DNA from 2 places in the Planococcus sp. VCh962 genome. Region 2 is predicted to be linked to the other one. Evidence: a T-box and tRNA genes for the amino acid it is inferred to sense, from the RefSeq annotation. Region 2 holds a T-box; the other holds one or more tRNA genes.
What was found. A T-box is a leader RNA that pairs with one kind of tRNA and senses whether it is charged. The one in region 2 lies ahead of AC3AQ9_RS06440 (valine--tRNA ligase), so its partner is inferred to be a tRNA-Val.
Positions count from the first base shown of each region.

Region 1: it has a tRNA-Val gene. The T-box ahead of AC3AQ9_RS06440 (valine--tRNA ligase) is inferred to sense a tRNA for this amino acid. The anticodon was not compared.

Region 1 is NZ_JBYLHS010000001.1:46,979-51,418, forward strand. It holds gene AC3AQ9_RS00225 (DUF1850 domain-containing protein) at 1-251, shown strand, start outside; gene AC3AQ9_RS00230 (TRAP transporter permease) at 241-2,274, shown strand; tRNA gene AC3AQ9_RS00235 (tRNA-Val) at 2,407-2,479, opposite strand; gene AC3AQ9_RS00240 (acyltransferase) at 2,881-4,086, shown strand.
Region 2 is NZ_JBYLHS010000001.1:1,267,734-1,272,173, reverse strand. It holds gene hemL (glutamate-1-semialdehyde 2,1-aminomutase) at 1-168, shown strand, start outside; gene AC3AQ9_RS06445 (AbrB family transcriptional regulator) at 468-1,517, shown strand; T-box leader at 1,540-1,761, shown strand; gene AC3AQ9_RS06440 (valine--tRNA ligase) at 1,833-4,440, shown strand, end outside.

The DNA of each region.
Region 1 (4,440 bases), 1.2 Mb from region 2:
TGCCTTCTAATGCAGGAGAAGGGGAAACTTTTGTCGAAAAAGACGGAAAATATATTATTGCCGGCATGAAAAGAGAAGTGCCTGATTTCAGAATTTTTATTGGCGATGTGGATGCTGGCCTTTCTTTTTTGAGCAATGGTCAGGAGTACGATTTAAAGAAAATCCTAAAACGCGGCCAATCATACACATTTCAAGTCAAGCGACTATCTCTTATCCAACAATTAAGAGGAGTGAACATCGATGAGCCATGAGCTGCCCCCAGAAGAGAAAGAGAAATTGAAACTGCCTCCAGAAGAGGAAACCTATATTTCTGAAGAAAAACAAAAAGAAATTTTACAAAAATACGATCCTGAATCAAATACACGCGATTTAATGGGAATTGCTAAACATATTGTATTTTATGGGTTATTGGCATTTTCACTGTTTCAGCTCTATACCGCCATCAACGGGCAGTTTACAGCATATTTGCAGAGGTCGATTCACTTAGGCTTTGCCTTGTCGTTAATCTTTCTTTTGTTTCCTGCCTTTAAGAAAAAAGGAGATCGGCGCAAAGTACCTTTTTATGATTATATTTTATCTTTGCTGTCAATCGTAGTTGGAGCTTACTGGCCGTTAATGTATGATGATTTGGTATTCCGGATCGGCCGAGTGACAGATTTGGATTTGTTTGTCGGAATACTTGCTATCCTGCTGACTTTAGAAGCAACTCGCCGGGCTGTTGGATTGCCTATTACAATTATCTCTTCAGTATTTTTATCGTATACCTTTTTTGGTCCTTATTTCCCCGGATTTTTAAGGCACCGAGGACAGGATCTGGAGTCCGTCATCCAGTTGATGTTCTATACTACTGACGGAATTTTAGGAACGCCTCTAGCTGTTTCAGCAACGTTCATTTTTGTTTATTTATTGTTTGGCGCATTTTTGGTGAAGACGGGAGTCGGGGAATATTTTAATGATTTATCCGTATCTCTTGCCGGTCATTTAATTGGAGGACCAGCAAAAGTTGCGATTTTCTCCAGCGCTCTGCAAGGAACCATTTCAGGAAGTTCTGTGGCCAACGTTGTAACGTCTGGGGCATACACAATTCCAATGATGAAAAAGCTTGGCTATAACAAAGAATTCGCAGGGGCCGTGGAAGCAACGTCTTCCACAGGTGGCCAAATTATGCCGCCTATTATGGGAGCAGCCGCTTTCTTAATGGTGGAATTTATCGGGGGCATCAGTTACTGGGATATTGCTAAAGCTGCTGCTATTCCTGCAATTCTGTATTTTTCAGGTGTTTGGATCATGACGCATTTTGAAGCGAAACGGGTTGGCCTCCGTGGCCTTTCGAAAGAAGAAATGCCTGACCGTAAAGAGGTATTGAAGAAAATACATCTTTTGCTTCCAATTTTAATTATAATTGTCTTCTTGATGATCGGAGTTCCGACCATGCACGCTGCATTGTATGGTATTCTTGCTACGATCTTAGTCAGTGCCATCAATAAAGAAACACGGTTAAGTTTTAAGGATATGGTCCATGCTTTAGTGGACGGCGCGCGAACCGCTCTTGCTGTAGGTGCTGCCACAGCTGCAGCGGGCATTATCGTAGGAGTAGTGGTGAAGACCGGTTTGGGATTAAGCTTGGCAAACGGGCTGATTTCAGCGTCAGGAGGCAGCATCTTATTGACTTTATTCTTTACTATGCTCGCTGCAATTGTTCTCGGAATGGGTTCTCCGACAACAGCAAACTATGTAATCACGTCCACAATTGCTGCCCCTGCCATAATTACCTTATTAATGCTTGACGAACCTGCAGGAGCTGCCGTACCGATGGTTGTCGCGATTTCTGCCCATCTCTTCGTATTCTATTTTGGGATTATCGCCGATATTACGCCGCCGGTTGCACTAGCTGCATTCGCAGCATCCGGCATTTCCGGTGGAGAGCCGATTCGGACTGGCATAATTTCTGCTAAATTGGCGGCCGCTGCCTTTATTATTCCGTATATGTTTGTATTGTCTCCAACGCTGTTAATGATTGATACGACCTGGCCGGAATTGACTTGGGTAGTCCTTACGGCTTTTGCCGGGATGATAGCAGTAGGGGCCGGACTGATCGGATATTGGTACCGGAAACTCAATTGGATTGAACGGATTATCGCTTTGGTTACTGGTTTAGCGTTAATTTATCCGGAAGGCTTGTATTCATATATAGGTGTGGTAGTGTTTATTATCCTGTTTGCCATTCAATGGATGTCCAGGGAAAAGAAAGTTTCGCATACCTCAGCAGCATAATTCAAAAACCCCGGAGAGAAGCATCAAGCTTCTCTCCGGGGTTTTTGAAAAATAAAAAAGCTGCTGCCCGAAGGCAACAGCTTTTTCTCTGCAAACTTTGTTCCTAAAGTTTACAACGGGTTTGGCACCCTATGATTCCTACTGGGCTCGAACCAGCGACCTCTACCCTGTCAAGGTAGCGCTCTCCCAGCTGAGCTAAGGAATCGAGGTAAACGATGCTATAACAACGCTTAAGTTACTTCTACCTAAGTTATTATATACGTTCGACATGTACACTACAATAGTTTTATGAAAAATATTTAAAATAATAATCAGTGGATAGAAGCACTGAAAATTTGGAATGAGGAATTAGAGCAATAAACTGTTTCTTTTAGATTTAATTTTTAATCTTTAATTTATCAGTTATTGAATGACTGTAACAAATGACAAGGAAAATATAGTACAATAACGAGCAGAAGAAACTATCTAACCAAGCTTATTCCCTGATAAGGGACATTGATTGTCATGTCTTGAAACTGGTTCATCAATAGATAAAAGCCCCATCAATGTTTAAAGGCAAAACTTAATAATTTTATGTTGAAAATGCTGGGATACGGTGGACATATATTGAAAAATGATGGGGCTTTTAACCATAAAAATTTTAAAAAAGGAAGGAGTTGGACTGTTCTGAAAAAAGAAATCAGTTCTATTTATTATATTCGTATTATGGCCATGCTGATGGTGGTCCTTGTTCATACTACCGCTCAGATCTTCCATTTGTTTGAACCTTTTACATATCAACATCAGTTCTATCATTTCATTAATCGGATAATCCGGGTAGAATCCTCTCTGTTCATTATGCTGGTCGGCATTGTATTTTTCTATAACTATCGGACACGCGTATTGACAAAGGATGTCTTTAAGTCCTACTTTAAAAAACGGGTAACCTATATTATTATCCCTTATCTCGTTTGGTCGATTTTCTATGAATTCTTTAATGTCTATCTTGGCGCCAGAACATTGAATCTTGGAGAAGTCTGGCACCGGTTATTGAATGGGGAAAGTCATTACCAGCTCTGGTTTATTTATCTAATTGTACAATTTTATCTTATTTTCCCGATAATCCTTGTTATAGTTCGTCATTCCAAGTTTCTGCAAAAGTACTTATGGCTTATCGGTTTTTTGATTGAATTTATCTTTTTTGTATTGAATATGGAATACCGCTTAACTTCGACGCACTTTTTCTTGAACTATTTTGCAGCGTTCTCATTGGGTGCCTGGATCGGCATTCATTATGAAACGGTATCCGCTAAAATTACCAGCCGGAAAATCCTATTGGCTGGCGCCGGTTCACTTCTATGCGGAATAATTTTCATTTCAATCCATTACCGTAATCTGTTCGGGGAAAGGGTCGAGATTCCGATTGCCTATTACCGCTTGATCGGAATCGTCTACTTGACACTGGGGGCGCTCTTCTTCTTTTATATTTCCGAGAAGTTTGCTGCCTTCTTCAGCAAAAAAACAACCACCAATCTGAAGTATGTAGCCTCTTATTCCTTCGGCTATTATTTGGTGCATCCTTTTATTCTGTATTATGTGATGCTGTTCTTTTCGACAAAAGGAACAGGCCTATCTTGGCATATCATGATTTGGCTTCAATTCGTACTAGCAGTCGTATTCTGCTATCTTTTCATTTGGTTTTTCCACCGCTTTGTTCCGTTTGCCGGTTTTGCTTTCGGGAAATTGCCAAAAGATGCACCGCTTTTTTGGAAAGCAGGCATCAAAGAACAGGGCTTGAATCACCGGAAGCGTGTCGAAACTCCAGATGCTTAATTCCGCTAGATTCAAGCTTTACACTCACCGAATTCCCATCAGCTCTGGGAATTCGGTTTTTCATACGCTTAGAAGAGAATATAAAATGAAAAAAATTAAACAAAGGCATATCTTACCCAAGAGCTTTTTGAAAAAATATAGAGTTGCCATGCTCGAATGCTCAACGAAAGGTTTTCTATTTTAGATTTATTCTTCGATACGTTTATAGGAAATCATTTTTTGACAACTTTTTTATTCTTGAGCTGATCTGAAAATATAAAAACACCCCATTCTTCTGAAATTTAACAGAAGTAACAAAGTGTTAAGGTCGAACTTTCAGGTCTACAGGATTGAAACGCTACTTAAATTGATTGT
Region 2 (4,440 bases):
TCGGATACCGAATTGTTTGCAGACTACTACCGTTTGATGGCAGAAGAAGGCATTTTCCTGCCGCCTTCCCAGTTTGAAGGCATGTTCTTGTCTTCAGCGCATACGGAAGAGCATATCGCGAAAACAGTGGAGGCATTCCATACCGTGTTTGCTAAGTTAGCTAGATAAGTGAGAGAAGACCCAGCCATTTTGATGGCCGGGTCTTTTTTTTGCGGATTTTGGGAGTGAGTGATCATAGAGGTGAATTGAGTGCTCATAGAATCACAGGAGTGATCATAGAAGTGGGTTAAGTGATCATAGAAGTAAGTGGAGTGCTCATAGAACCCAAAAATGTGCTCATAGACTTTCCCGGATCTCATACAGCCGGTTCTGAACGAAGTTTTTATTCCAAATCAGAAGATTTTACCCGCTTAATGAGATAACATGGAATTAATTAATGTTTCGTATAACGAAAGGAAGGTGAGCGGATGTACATATTTTTCAGAACGGCATTGATTGCTGTCTTGTCGGGTTGGCTGTTTGAAGCAGCGGGCATGTTTTTGCCATGGTTGCTGGGCCCGATGTTTACGCTGTTGCTGGTCAGCCAATTTACCAAAATGGAATTGTATTGGCCAAAATCTCTGCGGACAGCAGGACTTGTGCTGCTGGGTGTCCAGATTGGCTCTTCGTTTACGCGCGATGCGGTTTTATTGATGTGGTTCGATTTGCCGTATATGGCGTTCATGACACTATCCGTTGTGGCATTGTCCATCTTGCTCGGGCTGCTGTTCAAAAAGATGGTCAATGAAAGCCTGGCGACGAGCTTGCTGGGATCCATTCCGGGAGGGCTTGCACAGATGGTGGTCATTGCGGAAGATGTGAAATCTGCAAACATCACAGTGGTGACGATGATGCAGACCATCCGCATTTTCATGGTTGTCACAATCGTTCCGTTTCTGACGGTATTTCTGACAGGCAGGGAGCAGGGCGAACTGGCTGAGCAGTTATTCACTTTTGCTCCAGTGGCGGTACTTGCCGGCCTGGTTGCCGGTTTGCTGCTGTATTTCGGAATGAAACGGATCGCTTTCCCAGCTGCGGAACTCCTGGCACCGATTTTGACACTGGCCATTGTCCAGACGGTGACAGGCGATATTTTAATCGACATGCCATATTGGCTTATCGCGATTGCGCAAATTTGCATCGGCGCCAATCTCGGACTGCAGATGGAACAAATCGGCGATAAGCTGACTTTCCGTTTAGGCGCAGCGATTGTCCTCAATAATGTGCTGCTCATCAGTTTTACGGTATTCATCGCGTACATCCTGACCAATTGGCTGCCGAACTATATTTTCCTAGATTTCTTTTTAAGTGCGGCGCCTGGCGGCATAGCGGAAATGGCGATTACGGCGCTGGCGACTGGCGGGGATGTAGCACTCATCACCAGCTTTCAATTGTTCCGGCTGTTTTTTATTCTGCTGATAGCATCTCCGATCGTCACTTACATTGTCAAAAGACTTGACGCTAAAAGCGGAATTTGAGTATAATGAACGAAAGTATATATTTGATGCATTGATGAGGATAGTAAAATGTGCGTACATTTCAGAGAGAAAACCGAGTGGTGAGAGGTTTTCATGAACAATCATTTGAATGTCACCTCGGAGCAGTTCCCGTGAAATTCGAGTAGCGGAAACCGGATGTGAAATCCGTTATCGAACTTGAGAGCCAGGTTTATTTTGACTTGTGCATAAAGGTGGTACCGCGAACAACTCCTTCGTCCTTTTACAGACGAAGGGGTTTTTTTATTTTCCGGGAAAACCTTCTCTCAAGGCAACATATAAAAAGGAGGAATTTCAATGACTGAACAAATCCCGACAACCCAACAAATGCCGACGAAGTACGATCCGCAATCGATTGAAAAAGGACGCTACGAGTGGTGGATTGATAACAAATTTTTTGAAGCAAAACCTGAAAGCGGCAAAACGCCGTATACCATTGTGATTCCGCCGCCGAACGTTACCGGTAAATTGCACCTGGGCCATGCTTGGGATACAACGCTTCAAGACATCATGACGCGCATGAAACGCATGCAGGGCTTTGACGCTTTATGGCTGCCTGGCATGGACCATGCCGGCATCGCTACTCAGGCGAAAGTTGAAGGCAAGCTGAAAGAAGAAGGGAAGTCCCGCTATGATTTAGGGCGCGAGAAATTCCTCGAAGAGTCGTGGAAATGGAAAGATGAGTACGCCGGACATATCCGCCAGCAATGGTCGAAATTAGGTCTGGGCCTTGATTACTCACGCGAGCGCTTTACGCTGGATGAAGGCTTGTCGAATGCCGTTAAAGAAGTATTTGTTAAGCTGTACGAGAAAAAATTGATTTACCGCGGCAAATACATCATCAACTGGGATCCGGCAACAAAAACCGCGATTTCCGATATTGAAGTTATTTACAAAGACGTACAAGGCGCGTTTTACCATATGCGTTATCCGCTGACAGACGGTTCTGGGCATATTGAAATTGCGACGACCCGTCCCGAAACGATGCTTGGCGATACAGCGGTAGCAGTTCACCCGAAAGATGAACGCTACCAGCACTTGATCGGAAAAACGGTAACATTGCCGATTATCGGCCGCGAAATGGAAATTGTTGCAGATGATTATGTAGACATGGAATTCGGAAGCGGTGCAGTGAAGATCACACCGGCTCACGACCCGAACGACTTTGAAATCGGTAATCGCCATAACTTAGAGCGCGTACTGATCATGCACGAAGATGGCACGATGAACGAAAACGCCGGCAAATACGAAGGCATGGACCGCTTCGAATGCCGCAAGCAAATCGTTAAAGACCTGCAGGAAATGGATGTTTTATTCAAAATCGAAGAGCATTTGCATTCAGTTGGGCATTCAGAACGCAGCGGGGCTGTAGTTGAGCCGTATCTGTCGACGCAATGGTTTGTTGATATGAAGCCGCTTGCGCAGCAGTCGGTTGATCTGCAAAAAGGCGAAAACGGCGTTAATTTCGTTCCGGACCGTTTTGAAAAAACCTATTTGCACTGGATGGAAAACATCCGTGACTGGTGTATTTCTCGCCAACTGTGGTGGGGCCATCAGATTCCGGCTTGGTACCATAAAGAAACCGGTGAAATTTACGTAGGAATGGAAGCGCCGGCGGATGCCGACAACTGGACACAGGACGAAGACGTTCTCGATACATGGTTCTCTTCTGCATTATGGCCATTCTCGACACTTGGCTGGCCGGAAGACAGCGATGATCTGAAACGCTATTACCCGACAGACGCCTTAGTAACGGGCTACGACATCATCAATTTCTGGGTATCACGCATGATTTTCCAGGCGCTTGAATTTACGGGTGAAAAACCATTTAAAGACGTATTGATCCACGGACTGGTTCGTGACGCCGAAGGACGCAAAATGTCGAAATCGCTTGGCAATGGTGTTGATCCGATGGATGTTATCGCTGAATACGGAGCGGATTCGCTTCGCTACTTCCTGGCAACTGCATCATCTCCAGGACAGGACCTTCGCTTCTCGATGGAAAAAGTCGAGAGCATCTGGAACTTTGCCAATAAAATCTGGAATGCTTCCCGTTTCGCATTGATGAATATGGACGGCATGACATATGAAGAAATCGATCTTTCCGGCAAACGCTCTGTTGCGGATTCATGGATCTTGACTCGTTTGAATGAAACCATCGAACAAGTGACAAGCCTAGCTGAACGCTACGAGTTCGGTGAAGTGGGCCGTTCGCTTTATAACTTCATCTGGGATGACTTCTGTGACTGGTACATCGAGATGGCGAAACTGCCATTATACGGTGAAGACGAAGATGCGAAGAAAATGACGCGTTCGGTTCTTGCTTACGTACTCGACAACACGATGCGCTTATTGCACCCGTTCATGCCATTCATCACAGAAGAAATCTGGCAGAACCTACCGCATCAAGGCGATTCCATCACAGTAGCCGCTTGGCCGACTGTAGATGAGTCGCTGACAGACCAAAGCCAGTCGACCAGCATGAAGCTGTTGATGGACATCATCACTGCGGTTCGCACGATCCGTGCGGAAGTTCAGTCGCCGATGAGCAAGAAAGTGCCATTAACGATTTCAGCGAAAGACGCTGAAACACACGCAGTTCTTGAAGCGAACGCCGCTTATATCGAGCGTTTCTGCAACCCGGAAACTTTGACGATAGGCCAGAACATCGAAGCACCGGAAAAATCGATGTCAGCCGTTGTATCAGGTGCCGAGCTGTTCATGCCGCTTGAAGGCTTGATCGATGTAGAAGCAGAACTGGCCCGTTTGAATAAAGAACTTGAAAAATGGGCAAAAGAAGTCAAGCTTGTTCAAGGCAAACTATCAAACGAACGCTTTGTTTCCAAAGCGCCGGAAGCGGTAGTTGCAGAAGAACGCAAAAAAGAAGCCGACTATTTGGAGAAAC